3 regions of the Mesobacillus sp. AQ2 genome follow, and region 2 is predicted to be linked to each of the others. Evidence: riboswitches for the same ligand, from Rfam matches in the RefSeq annotation. Region 2 holds a riboswitch; each other region holds the start of a gene.
What was found. A riboswitch is a leader RNA that binds a small molecule or an ion and turns the genes downstream of it on or off. The one in region 2 is predicted to bind cyclic di-GMP.
Positions count from the first base shown of each region.

Region 1: it holds a riboswitch for cyclic di-GMP, as region 2 does, so the genes downstream of both, QNH36_RS05195 (DUF5667 domain-containing protein) here and QNH36_RS22735 (RHS repeat-associated core domain-containing protein) in region 2, are expected to answer to the same signal.
Region 3: it holds a riboswitch for cyclic di-GMP, as region 2 does, so the genes downstream of both, QNH36_RS20105 (hypothetical protein) here and QNH36_RS22735 (RHS repeat-associated core domain-containing protein) in region 2, are expected to answer to the same signal.

Region 1 covers NZ_CP126080.1:1,052,299-1,056,786, reverse strand. Annotated here, with positions in the region: gene QNH36_RS05195 (DUF5667 domain-containing protein) at 821-2,083, opposite strand; cyclic di-GMP riboswitch class I at 2,169-2,251, opposite strand; gene QNH36_RS05190 (pirin family protein) at 2,323-3,168, opposite strand; PreQ1 riboswitch class I at 3,385-3,429, shown strand; gene QNH36_RS05185 (QueT transporter family protein) at 3,435-3,920, shown strand; gene QNH36_RS05180 (phospholipase D-like domain-containing protein) at 4,072-4,488, opposite strand, start outside.
Region 2 covers NZ_CP126080.1:4,547,932-4,552,419, reverse strand. Annotated here, with positions in the region: gene QNH36_RS22740 (Ig-like domain-containing protein) at 1-2,123, shown strand, start outside; cyclic di-GMP riboswitch class I at 2,264-2,353, shown strand; gene QNH36_RS22735 (RHS repeat-associated core domain-containing protein) at 2,439-4,488, shown strand, end outside.
Region 3 covers NZ_CP126080.1:3,993,012-3,997,499, forward strand. Annotated here, with positions in the region: gene QNH36_RS20095 (GntP family permease) at 1-612, shown strand, start outside; gene QNH36_RS20100 (acetyl-CoA C-acetyltransferase) at 676-1,860, shown strand; gene QNH36_RS20105 (hypothetical protein) at 1,914-2,138, opposite strand; cyclic di-GMP riboswitch class I at 2,413-2,497, opposite strand; gene QNH36_RS20110 (hypothetical protein) at 2,737-3,081, shown strand; gene nadE (NAD(+) synthase) at 3,133-3,954, opposite strand; gene QNH36_RS20120 (lactonase family protein) at 4,174-4,488, shown strand, end outside.

The DNA of each region.
Region 1 (4,488 bases), 1.3 Mb from region 2:
TCACTTTTATTACCATTCATCTGTATAAGATGTTCACTTCAATAGCGTTACACTCCGATATTTCAATTTATGTTAACAGTTCGCAAATGCTTCTGTGTCGTTTCTAAAAAGGTGCCATTATCAAATATTTTTCCCCTAATTCTTCCTGGGCACTTTTTCAGACACATATTCTCTCTTTATGTGACCCAAATCTTCCTGTGGGCACTTTTCCGGGAACATATTCCCTTTTTATGTGACCCAAATCTTCCTGCCGGCGCTTTTTTGGGCACATATTCCCTTTTTATGTGACCCAAATCTTCCTGTGGGCACTTTTTCGGGCACATATACCCTTTTTATGTGACCCAAATCTTCCTGTGGGCGCTTTTCCGGGAACATATTCCCTTTTTATGTGACCCAAATCTTCCTACCGGCGCTTTTTCGGGCACATATTTCCTTTTTATGTGACCTAAATCCTCACGTTCGCACTTTTCCGGGCACATATTCCCTTTTTATGTGACTCAAATCTTCCTATGGGAGCTTTTTCGGGCTATATACTACGGAACGGCTTTAGCGCAACCGAAAATATAATAAAAAAACCTTCACCTGCCCTGGTGAAGGTAAGAAAACAATAAAAGACCTTCACCATATTTGGCAAAGGTCTTGCTAACAACGATTGTTGCCAACAAAGCCGGGAGTGACCTCCGGAATGACGACTCTGTTGTAAAAGCTACTCCCCTTTAGGAGAACTATTCATTTTGATACTATCATCGTACATAAAAACTTGAATACAGTCAAATATTCTAAGCGGATCGGTTTCCTCTATCGAATAGTACCTGTAAACTTACTTTCCGTTTTTCTTCTCTTTTTCATTGTTTGGATTACCGTGGCTGTCATCATCTTCCTGCTCGTCGTCTTCCACTTCGTCATCTTCTTGCTTTTCTTTATTCTTCTTTGTTTCTTTTACTGCCTCTTTACGCTTCTCTTCAGCTTTTTCCGCTTCTTCTTTACGCTTCTCTTCAGCTTTTTTCATTTCTTCCTTACGCTTCTCTTCAGCTTTTGCTGATTCTTCTTTTTGCTTTTCTTCAGCCTTCTTTTCTGCTTCGCGCTTTTGTTCTTCCGCTTTCTTTTTAGCTTCAGCTTTCTTCTCAGCAGCCTTCACAGCGGCTTCTTCCGCCTTCTTTTCTGCATTTACTTTCTTTTCTTCTACTTTTGAAGCAGTCGTTTTCGATACCGTGCCGGCAACTGTAGCGGCTGCAATATTAACTTGCTGGTCAGCCGATTCAGTCTCCACATTTCCTTCCTCAGTTTCCATTTCTTCTTCAGGCTGTTCTGCTTCTAAGGAGCCTTCATCTTCTGAAATTTCACCACTATCATCTGCATCAGTCTCTTCATCGACTGAAGATTCTTTTTTACCTGCTGCCAGTCCTTTCAACTGTGAAGGATGGACACCCAGCTGCTTGGCTGCCTTTCCAAAACCAACCTTTTCCTCTGTATATAAAACGGCAATCTCTTCCACTGTCTTGCCAGCTGCCTCTGCAAGCCAGAAGATTTGTGCGATTTGTCCATAACCCAACTCCTGTTCACGCAGCTGGGCTACCGTATCCTGATCAAGATCCTTTACCACGTTAGCAACGATCTTTGCTTGTTCTGTTGCTTCTTCAACTTCTTCCTTCAATTCATCTTCGAGTTCTTCGGTAAGCCCTTCCTCAAGATCAGCTGCATTTTCCAACTCTTCTGTCAGCCGGTCTTCTCCATCGGAATCGGTCCCGTCTTCAACAATGACCTCCGTGACCTTCTCTTGCGCTTCCTCAAGCGTTTCTAAATAATCTTTTAACGCCTCTTGTACGAATTCTGTCTTTTCCTCCTCTGACATAGCTGCCGCCTCAGCCAGCCTCTCGTTCGCAAACTCTAAAAGCAGCTCGGCTTCCTTTTCATCATCAAAGGTAATTAAAAGCTTCAATTCTTCAAATAATTGATCAAACGTAAATAAAAACTCGTCTGGTGTCGTTCCGGGATCTGCAGTTTCAATAACTTCCTCTGCGGATACTCCCGTACCAAAAGCAAGCAACCCGATCAAAATTGTTGATGCGAAAAACTTTTTCATTCCAATTTCCCCCACTAATATATTGGAATTAAAATCAAAAAAGTGCTGTCCGAAGAGCAGCACACATAAATCGACTATGTGAACCTTCGGCAACTGGCTGGCATGGTCATGACTTTAGCCCCTGTAGTTTTGCGTCCCCAGGTTTCCCTGGATTTGCCTTTATCGGATTTTAATTCTACTTTTATCATACTTATTCGACACGAAAAAATAAATAAAAATTTTTAAAGTTTGCACCACAGCTACTTCGCTTCCCCGCCAAATTTCCCTTCCTGGTAATCCCGGTATGCCTGGCGGATTTCTTCCATTGAATTCATGACGAATGGACCGTATGCAACGACTTCCTCTTTGATTGGCTGGCCAGAGTAAACCAAAACTCTTGAGCGCTTATTCGCTTTCAAAGATAGGGCGCTTAAGCCTTTGCCAACATCATTGTAAGTTAAAGTTGCTGCTGAAGATTTCTTTAGGTTGGTCTTGCTTTCACCAGCTTCAAGTTCACCTGAAAGTACATAAAGGAACGCATTATGTGTCTCTGGAAGCTCATATGTGAATTCAGCACCTTCTGACAGGCGAATTTCAGATAAAGCAAATGGCACCAATGGTTCCAACGGTCCCTTTACACCCGCGGTTTCTCCTGAGTAGACCTTCAGTGTGCCGCCATCGAATGGGACAACAGGCGCCTCTTCGTTATATACATTCTGATAAGAAGTGGTTGTGCCTTTCAGCTCTCCAGGCAAATTCAGCCATAATTGCAGCGTATGGGCAATGTCGTTTTCCACCGCCTCCTCGGCATGCCTCGCTCCGCTGCCGGCGTTCATGTACTGGATATCCCCTGCCTCCAGGATGCTGTGGCCTCCATGATTATCGATATGTTCCAGTCTGCCGTCAATGACAAACGTAATCGTTTGGAAGCCGCGATGTGGATGGTCGGAAAAGGTTCCGCGCTTGAACCAGTCCTCCGCCATTAGAATGAACGGGTCCAGTTCCCTCCAGTCTTGCGGGTTCAGTACCATTCCTGCCTGCACATGCGGCATGACCCTCTCTTCATATTGAACGGTCCAATGCTTTTTTATATCTCTTTTAAACATTTTTATATCCCCTTTCCAGGTACTTCAATTTTTACAGGTCATTTTACCTTCCCAGTTGCATTAAATTATACCAATCGCAGGTATTATTTTAAATCAAAGATACTTTAAGCTGAGATAAACCCTATCTTAACCAGAGTCCAAGTCCCAAACTGCTATTCTAGAAAAATGCCATTGTGAGAAGGTCTTTCATCCTATATAATATAAATTTGGCTTTTAAATATCGTGGTTCGTAACCATCCCACGTAAAAAAACTAGGAGAGATGAAAATGAATACGAGAATGATTGTCCGAAACGGGATTCTTGCTGCATTGTATATTGCCGTTTCCGCAGTTATCCAGCCATTCGGCTTTACCAATGTACAGTTCCGCGTATCGGAAATGTTCAACCACCTGATTGTTTTTAACAAAAAATTTTTCTTCGGAATTGTATTAGGTGTGTTTTTAACAAACCTGCTCTTTTCCCCCATGATCGCTTATGACCTTGTTTTTGGGGTTGGCCAGTCAGTGATTTCTTTATGGATTACGATTTTCACTGCAAAATATATCAAGAATATCATCGGCCGGATGTTTGTGAATACTCTGGTGTTCACCTTCACGATGTTCCTGATTGCGCTTGAATTGAATCTAGCATTCCAGCTGCCGTTCTGGTTCACATGGCTGACAACAGCCGCAGGTGAATTCATCGTAATGGCTGTCGGCATCCCAGTGATGCTTGCGATCCATAAACGAGTGAATCTTGAGAAGTTGGTATAATTTTAAATAAACGGTTCAGCAGAAAAGTCAGGAAAAGCAAATGTCCATCACCCCTGCTCCACAGGCAGTGAAATAAAAAGAAGGCAAAACGTTTTCACTCGTTTTGCCTTCTTGTATGATGTAACTCTTCCTTGCTCATGCTGTACTCAAACTACTGCAATACTCCGCCAGCCTGGACGTAACGGGCATTGAATTCCTGAAGAAATTGGTTCGTAACTGCTGCATCGTGAATGATCAGCATGTTTTCGTCATTAACATTGTTTCCATTGTTGCTCCAGTTCGTCGATCCGACGATGACAGTAGGGTCACTGTTTGTATCGGCGTCAATCAGCATGGTTTTACTGTGAAGTTTGCGTATTTCTGCATCCGCATAGACTGGTGCGGGATTGTTCCAGCGTGTGTTAGGATTGTTCACACTGGTTTGCGAAGCAGTCCTCCCTGTCATATCCACACTCGCGGACCACCACTGGTTCCAGAAATCCGAATCGAACAAACCTTTCACATCAAATCCAGTCAAGGTTCCTTCCATATCATTATAGGAACCCTCCCACTTATTCTTCAATTCATC
Region 2 (4,488 bases):
AAACAATTTTAAAGCACAGGTTTGAAGTTGATAATGACTATGAAATCATTGTTAAATCAGAAGATGCAGCTGGAAATCGTGCTGATATGAAAACTCTCAAGTTCACGATTGACAAGACAGAGCCTAAAGTAGAACTAGCGACAGAGATTCAAGATGGTAATGACTACAGAAAGAACATGCTGGTCAAAATGAAAGTTGAAGACCGCAATATCAATCTTTCAAACACAGAACTAAACGTTGAGAAAAATGGTAAGCCGTACAATGTTGGCAAGTTAAAGTTGCTTGCTGATTCAAAAACAGTTGCGGTAAATAGCTATACATTCTTTGAAGAAGGCAAATATATCATCAACCTAAAGTCAACCGACAAAGCCGGCAATTCAAAGAGACATGATCAACTTGCTTTCATCATCGACAAAACCAATCCAATCGTAAAAATCGATGGAGCAGAAAATAACTCTTTCAATCCTGAAAGCAAATATGTCACCATCTCGATTGACGAACTGAATTATAAAACGAACAATGTGAGCATCAGCGCGACGAAAGATGGAGCTGCATTCCCTATTGGTACATGGAAGAACAGCGGAAAACTTTCGAAGCTGGGCTACAATTTTACCAGGGACGGCCTATACACAATCCTCGCGACTGCAGAGGACAAAGCCGGTAACGGTCCAATCACTGAAAAAAGGACCTTTACAATCGATAAGACCAAACCTGAAATTGACATCACTGGTGTCGAAAATAACGCCTATTACAATGTTGATAAACCTGTTAACGCTACAATCAAGGACGTAAACCTGGATATCAACAGAATCGCTGTGACTAGAAACGGTGCAAGATATAACGCTGGCGGCTTCTCTGTTAATGGAGATCTCGCTTCCTTCCGCCACAACTTCAGCGGAGAAGGTGAATACAACATCCTGGTTGAAGCAACCGACAAAGCAGGCAACAGCTTCAGCAAGACGATGAAGTTCACCATCGATAAGACGAAGCCTGTCATTACGCCGAAGTTTAAAGGACAGAATCGTGTCATTAAGAATGGCGAGTATATCAATGAAGTATTCACTCCAGAGTTTGCCCTGGATGAAGCAGAGGATATGATCGTATCGGCTACTCTGAACAACGGCGCAAACCTTGGCAGAAACATCCCTGTTGCAGCAAAGGAAATGAAATACACATACAAGGTTCTTGCTCGCGACAAAGCCGGCAATGAATCAACACTGGAAATAGGCTTCACACTTGATACTACAAAGCCAATGCTGAATATTTCCGGCGTACTCGATGGATTCTTCAATAAAAACATTGCGCCGAAAGTGACGTATTCAGACATCCATCTGGATAGCAGCAAGACATCCGTAACCTTGAACGGCAAGACATTCGAAAACGGAACAAAGCTTGAATACGAACAGGATTATATTTTAAAAGCAGTCGTAACAGACCTGGCGAATAATATTTCATCAAGAACGATTGTCTTCACAATCGATAAAACATCGCCAGTCATCAAGTTCAAAGAGCCGATTTCGAATAAGTATTTCAACACCGACCTTCTGCCTCAGCTTTTGATCGAGGACATGAGTTCTTATGACATCATTGCGATGATGCTTGATGGAAAACCATATGAAGCTGGCGACCCGATCAAGGAAGAAGGAAAGCACGTCATGTTCTTCGAAGTAAAGGATAAGGCAGGCAACATCCAGCAGCTGAGCGTCGAGTTCATTATCGACAAAACCGCGCCAAAGGTAGTTTATGAAGGTGTGAAAAATAAAGAAAAATACTATGACCCTGTTGACATCGCCATCCGCCTCGATAACCCGAATGACAAAATAAAATCTGTCATGATTAACGGCGAAATGTTCGAAGGGGACGTATTAGAAGAAAATGGCTACAAAGTAATCAAAACCAAATTGGCTGAAATCAAGCCTTACGAAATCGCAGTTACCGCATATGACGAAGCAGGCAATGAAAAAACAACAGTCATTTCATTTGAAATCGTCGAAAAGGGAGCATTGGTGAAGTTTTATGAAAATAAACCTTTGCTTGGCGGTACACTGGCCGGAGTAGTAGGTCTTGTAGTTGCCGCAACTACGGTAGTGATACGCAGAAGAAGGATGAAAGTTGAAGAATAAAGAAAAAGAATCCAGAGGAATCCATCCTCTGGATTCTTTTTTTCGACAATAATTAGGAAAATTGTCCTATTTTATAAAAAATAATCAGAATTTGTAAAATAATGTAGTATAGTTATATTGAACTATAACTTTATAACTATTCAAGTAAAAGGCAAACCCGTTGAAAGGCGGGGACGCAAAGCTTCAGGCCTAAGGTGGGTATATCCTATTATGGCGGCTGGGTTGCCGTGAATCATTCATCCTAGTAAACTCCTTTTTTACCGGTAACCAAAAGGCGAAGTATGCCCTTTTACAGACGGAAAGAAAGGAGTTTTTATGTATTTTAAAAGATTTACCGTAATATTTTTATCTGCAATCATCCTATTCAGTAGTGTTGGGGTCTATCCAGCACAGGCATTTGCTGAGAAGAAGGCTTTTGAACAGGAGTTTTATTCGAATCCTGAGAACCTTCTTGGCCTGCTGCCGGAAATCGACCAGCATCAGCCGGTCAACAATCCAGCCCAGGGAATCAAGCCCCCGGTGCCAAATACTTCACCGGAAATTCCAAACAGCCAGGTGGCTCCACGAAAGCAGCAGCAGGCACCGCCGCCTGCAAACACGACTGCTGAACCACCTATCAACATCGAAAACGGATATTTGGAACTGAAGGAAGAAGATATTCTTGTTCCGGAAGTATTGCGTCCGTTTGGCATCAAGAGAGATTACTCCAGCAATAATACCGAAGATGGTCCTTTTGGGAAAGGCTGGACCACATCACTGGAATCAAGACTCGAAATGTATGCCGAGTTTTCAATGGGAGAAAGCCGCCTAGACGGCAGCACCCAAAGCTACGCATTCGACAAGAAAGATCCGAATGCCTATGTGACCGAATACGATGAAGACTCCATGACAAACTATGAGCTTGACAAGGGCGAGTATATTACAGCGGCCAATGGCGATAAGCTTACAAGGATTAGCCAGTTTGAGTATGTTGTTGAAACAGCTGATAAAACAAAATATACCTATTATGGCTACTATGCATCGTGGAGAAAAGGCCAGGACGAAAAAGTCGGAAGATTGGTCAAACAAACAGATCGTTATGGCAACAGCATTCAATACGGTTACGACAATAAAGGCAAGCTTGAAACGATGACAGACGATTACGGCCGCACGATCCAGATCAAATGGTCAGGCAGCCATATCAGTGAGCTGATTGATCCAGAAAACCGTAAAATCAGCTTCTCTTATGATGGCTCTGGAAGACTGGAAAACGTAAACTACCCAGGAAATAAATCAATCACTTATTCTTATGACGGCGGCCGTATTTCAGGGATCACAAATGGTGAAGGGGAAACCACTTCATTCACGTATGACAGCAACAATCGTGTCAAAACGGCGAAAAATCCTGCTGGCGCTGTCCTGTATAGCTATTCTTATACAACTGACGGTTCAGGAAAACTGACGAAAACCATTAAGCAAAATCCAGCAGGAGAAGCATGGACTTATCATATTGCAAAAGAGAAGGCTGTCCGTGTCACTGACCCGCTGGGATATCAGACAAACTTTGAAAACAACGATAATGGAAAGATAACGAAGAAAATTTCCAGCACAGGAACAGAAAGCTTTTCCTATGATGATAAGGATCGTATTAAGACAAAGACTGACATATTTGGCGTAACCACAACCTATACATATGAGGACTTATGGAATCAGCCAAAAACGATCAATGAATCCACTGGAAAATCAACCGTTTATGACTACGATTCCAACGGAAAATTAACAAAGAAAACGGAAAATGGAATTGTTACGACTTATGGCCACGACAGCAAGGGCCGCATGCTTTGGGCGAAGGATTCTGCTGGCGCTCAAATCACCTTCGAATACGACGCTTTTGGCAACATGAAACAGGCGAAGAACGCAAAAGGTGAAATCACCAGCTACACTTTTGACAGCCTTGGGCACATCAAATCGATGCAGGAGCCTAACGGCTATAGAGAGCAATATCAATATGACGGGGATGGGAATCTCCTTAAGATCACCTATGCTGATGGGAAGACGCTGCAGTATTCCTATGACAAGGCTGGCAGGATCCTGACGATTACCAACCAGCTGGGTCAGGTGACATCCCATAAGTATGATAACGCTGGCAAACTGGAAACCATTACAAACCCAAAAGGATACCAATATGTCTATTCCTATGACAGCAAGACTGGAAGGGTAAAAACTGTAACGGCACCAGGAAACCAGGTGATATCCTATGATTGGGACGGACTTGGCAGACTGAAAACCTTTAAAACAATCGAGGGTACAACCTCTTATGTTTATGGAGAGCACGGGGCGGAGAAAGTGACATCGCCACGGGGTACACTCGAGTATGTTTATAACT
Region 3 (4,488 bases), 550 kb from region 2:
TTTTCAAAGATTGGTCTTGAATCCTATGGTACGGTCCAGATGGCTGGAGTAGTTGGAATCTGGTCCGTTGAACTGGCGTTGATTCTTGGCATCCTGGCTACTCTTTTATATGACTGGAAGAAGGTTACCGGAGGATTTAAAGTTGGAGTCAACACTGCAATAGGCGGTGCCTTGCTTGCATCGATGAATACTGGGGCTGAATACGGTTTTGGCGGAGTCATTTCCTCTCTTCCAGGATTCTCTGTTGTGAGTAAAGGAATTTCAACAACATTCACAGATCCGCTCATCAATGGAGCAGTAACGACTACAACTCTTGCAGGTGTGACTGGATCTGCTTCAGGCGGTATGGGGATTGCTTTGAGTGCAATGGCTGATACTTACATGAAGGCAATCACAGAATTCAATATCCCGCCAGAAGTCATGCACCGTGTCATCTCGATGGCATCAGGCGGAATGGATACACTTCCTCACAACGGTGCAGTTATTACTTTGCTTGCTGTTACCGGATTAACTCATAAACAATCTTATAAAGATATTTTTGCTATTACTGTAATAAAAACATTGGCTGTATTCTTCATTATTGCAGTCTACAAGTTAACTGGACTAGTATAATAATAACAACAAAGGGGGAGCAATTCCCCCTTTCTTAACTTTAATTCGGAAGGGGCAGTAAAAATGGAAAATTCAATTGTGATTGCAAGTGCGGTCAGGACCGCTACAGGAGCTTTTGGCGGAGCTTTTTCAAAGGTATCTGCAGTTGATCTTGGAGCGGCCGCTATTAAGGCTGCATTGGAAAAAGCAAATATTAGTGCTGATTCCGTCGATGAAGTCATCATGGGAAATGTCCTTCAAGCCGGGCTTGGTCAAAATCCGGCACGCCAGGCTGCCATGAGAGCAGGACTTCCAGAGACATGCCCATCCATGACAATCAATAAACTATGCGGCTCAGGTTTGAAGGCCGTTCACCTGGCATATCAAGCAATTGCAGCAGGTGAAGCCGATATCGTTGTCGCTGGCGGAATGGAGAATATGAGCCAGGCGCCTTTCGTTCTCAAAGGTGCGCGAGAAGGCTTCAAAATGGGCGACCAAAAACTCGTTGATACATTGCTTGGCGATGGACTCGTATGTGCATTTAATGACTACCATATGGGTATTACTGCCGAAAACCTTGCCGAAAAATATGAAATCTCGCGCAATGAACAGGACGCTTTCGCAGTCAAAAGCCAGAACCGGGCAGAAGCAGCGATCACTTCTGGACGTTTCAAGGATGAAATCGTCCCTGTAGAAGTGAAACAGCGTAAAGGCGATCCTATTATTGTCGATCAGGATGAGCATCCTAAATTCGGCAGCACTCTTGAAAAGATTGGCAAGTTACGGCCTGCATTCAAGAAAGACGGAACCGTAACCGCAGCCAATGCTTCTGGAATCAATGATGGCGCAGCTGCAGTTGTGGTGATGAGTGGCAAAAAAGCAAAAGAACTAGGAGTTACTCCACTTGTAACCATCAAGGCGAATGCTTCTGCGGGCGTTGATCCATCCATCATGGGTATTGGGCCTGTTAGCGCTGTTAAGAAAGCCCTTAAGAAAGCGGAAATGGAGTTAACGGATATCGATTTAGTAGAGGCGAATGAGGCATTTGCGGCACAGGCTCTTTCCGTCATGAAGGAACTTGGCATGAGCGAGGAGAATGTAAATGTCAACGGCGGTGCCATTGCGCTTGGCCACCCAATTGGAGCAAGCGGAGCAAGAATTCTAGTCACACTCATCCACGAACTTAAGAAACGAGAACAAAAATACGGACTGGCCACCCTCTGCATAGGCGGCGGAATGGGTGTCGCAACGATCATCGAAAATGTTTAATCAATAGAAAAAGCCTGTGGTCCGCACCACAGGCTTTCATATTTTAGCAGTTATCAAACTACATAATCTTCAGTTAATTTACTGCATGCATTTGATAGATTCTCAAGGCATTCCCTTCTTAGCCTCTCGTCACAGATGAAATCATTCCGAAGCTCTTCTTCCAGCTTCATTTGTATCTGCTGAATTTCTTCCTGGAACCTTTCCCTTTTTTCAACATCTGTTAAATGAAACTCTATCTCCCGTTCAAAGTACTCTACCGTCCCAAACAATACAGTCAACGTTTCCTCCACCTTCCATTCTATTTTTCAAAAATCCTTTTTCCTAAAAACAAAACCTGCCAAAAGGATTATTTTCACTCGTCCTGTCAAGATACTTAAGTTTTATTTATCCTTTCTCACACTCGGCAAACGTGAAATTCAGTTCTTTTTGCATGATTGTGCAGAATGGACCAGGAAGAATAAAAAAAATCCTCCAAAAAAGACGGCGGATTTCCTTTGGCAAACAGTCAACCAATACCATTCACCGATATGTTCTATACTCATCCGATCTTTTATTGGCAACCCGACTATCCTAGCAGCATGGCCTTAGACTCGTGGCTTTGCGTCCTCACCTTTCGATAAGTTTGCCTTTTTCAGTTCTACTTAAAATATAAAACTTTAGAACCATACTTTCAACAAAATTCGCCAATTAATTACAAAGATGAGTCTAATTTCCTATAACTTTGTGAGCGCATGAAAGATAGACAACCCTTTCAGGCGCCAACTTTGATTAGCGCATTGTTTTCACAATGTAATATCCCAGCAATCTCTATGTAAAGTTCAGTTGCTAGAATAAAAGGAAGAAGCTTTATTACAGGCGAATGGCAGGAGGATCCTTATGGAACAGCATGTTAAAAAGTCGCTAGATGAATGGAAAGCAGAAATTGAAGAGATTCTTAAAGAAATAGATGCGGAGTATGACGAAGTAAAAAATGAGCTTAAAGTGTATACATATAAATTTAACATCACGAAGCAGGTTGTCCAGTCGACAGTGAATCCGGACCTGAACAGGAAGATTCGCGAATTGTATCATCAGCCATTTGAGGAGAAATTCAATGATTTGAAAGAGTATATCAAGGAGTTGGAAGAAAAAAAGCGGGTCTTCCAGATGTTCACCGATAAAATCGACAAAGTGACAGACAAAGAGGATGCGCCACAGTTAGCTATTGCGCAAACTGAATAAAAAGGAAAGCCTGGCTTTTGATCGAAAATCTTAGCCAGGCCTTTTTTGTGCTTATTCCTTCCACCATGAATCAAACATGGACGCTGGAACATGCCGTTTATGCTCTGAAGCAAGATATCTGCCCTCAATTTTGGCTGCTGCTGCTTCATCAATCTGCTTTCCTTCAAGATAATCATCGATTACTTCATAGCTGACGCCAAGTTCGGTTTCATCCGATTGAAGCGGCTTGTTGTCTAAAAGGTCAGCGGTAGGCTCTTTCAGATACAGTCTTGATTCTGCATTCAATGCTTTGAGCAGTTCCCTGCCCTGGCGCTTGTTCAAGCCGGTAAGCGGCAGCAGGTCAGCTCCTCCATCCCCGTATTTTGTGAAAAATCCGGTTACTGCTTCAGCAGCATGGTCTGTCCCAATCACCAGCAAGCCGTCCTGCCCGCCGATAGCATATTGGGTGATCATCCGGATCCTTGCCTTTGCATTTCCTTTGTTAAAGTCTGTCATCTTCTCGCCAATCGCTTCCTCGAACTGGGTATTGAAGGTGTCGACAGCAGGCTGGATATTGAAGGTGATCGTTTGATCCGGCTTGATGAATTCCAGTGCTTTCTGAGCATCATCCTCATCTTTTTGCACCGCATAAGGAAGTCTGACAGCGACGAATTTGGCATCCTTGCCTTCTGACCGCAATTCCTCCGCAGCCATTTGCGCAAGTTTCCCCGCCAGAGTGGAATCCTGGCCGCCGCTGATGCCTAGAACGAACCCTTTCGCCCTTGATGTAAGCAAATATTCCTTTAAAAAATCGATTCTTTTCCTGATTTCTTGCTGGGGATCAATTTGCGGCTGCACATTCAAATCTTCAATTATCTGCTTTTGCAAGCTCATGATAACCCTCCTAATTCACGAAAAACTATTCAAAAAAGAGCATATCCCTTCTAAAGTCCAAAGTCCAGATTTTCGTCAGAAAACCTAACATCCCAATACCAAAAATGCTCATGTTTATTTTACCCATTACCATGGTGGACGTAACATTTTGTCTGCCATGATTTTTTTGCTAGACTATAAACCATAGTATTAACGCGAATTAAATTGGAGGCATTCATAATGGCAACCCATGAAAAGTTCAAAGGCTATTTCGGTACCTATACAAAAGGCAACAGCGAGGGGATCTATTCTTTCACATTGGATGCGGCAAATGGAAAAATCCTTGATGTGGAACCAGCTGCAGCTCTGGAAAACCCTACTTACCTGACAATCAGCGATGACAACCGCTTCCTTTATGCAGTCGCAAAAGAAGGTGATTCCGGAGGAGTTGCAGGCTTCAACATTCTTGACTCCGGAAAATTATCTTTCATCGATTCACAGCTTGCTCCAGGAGCATCTCCCTGCCATGTGAGCGTGAACCCGGAAAACACTCTG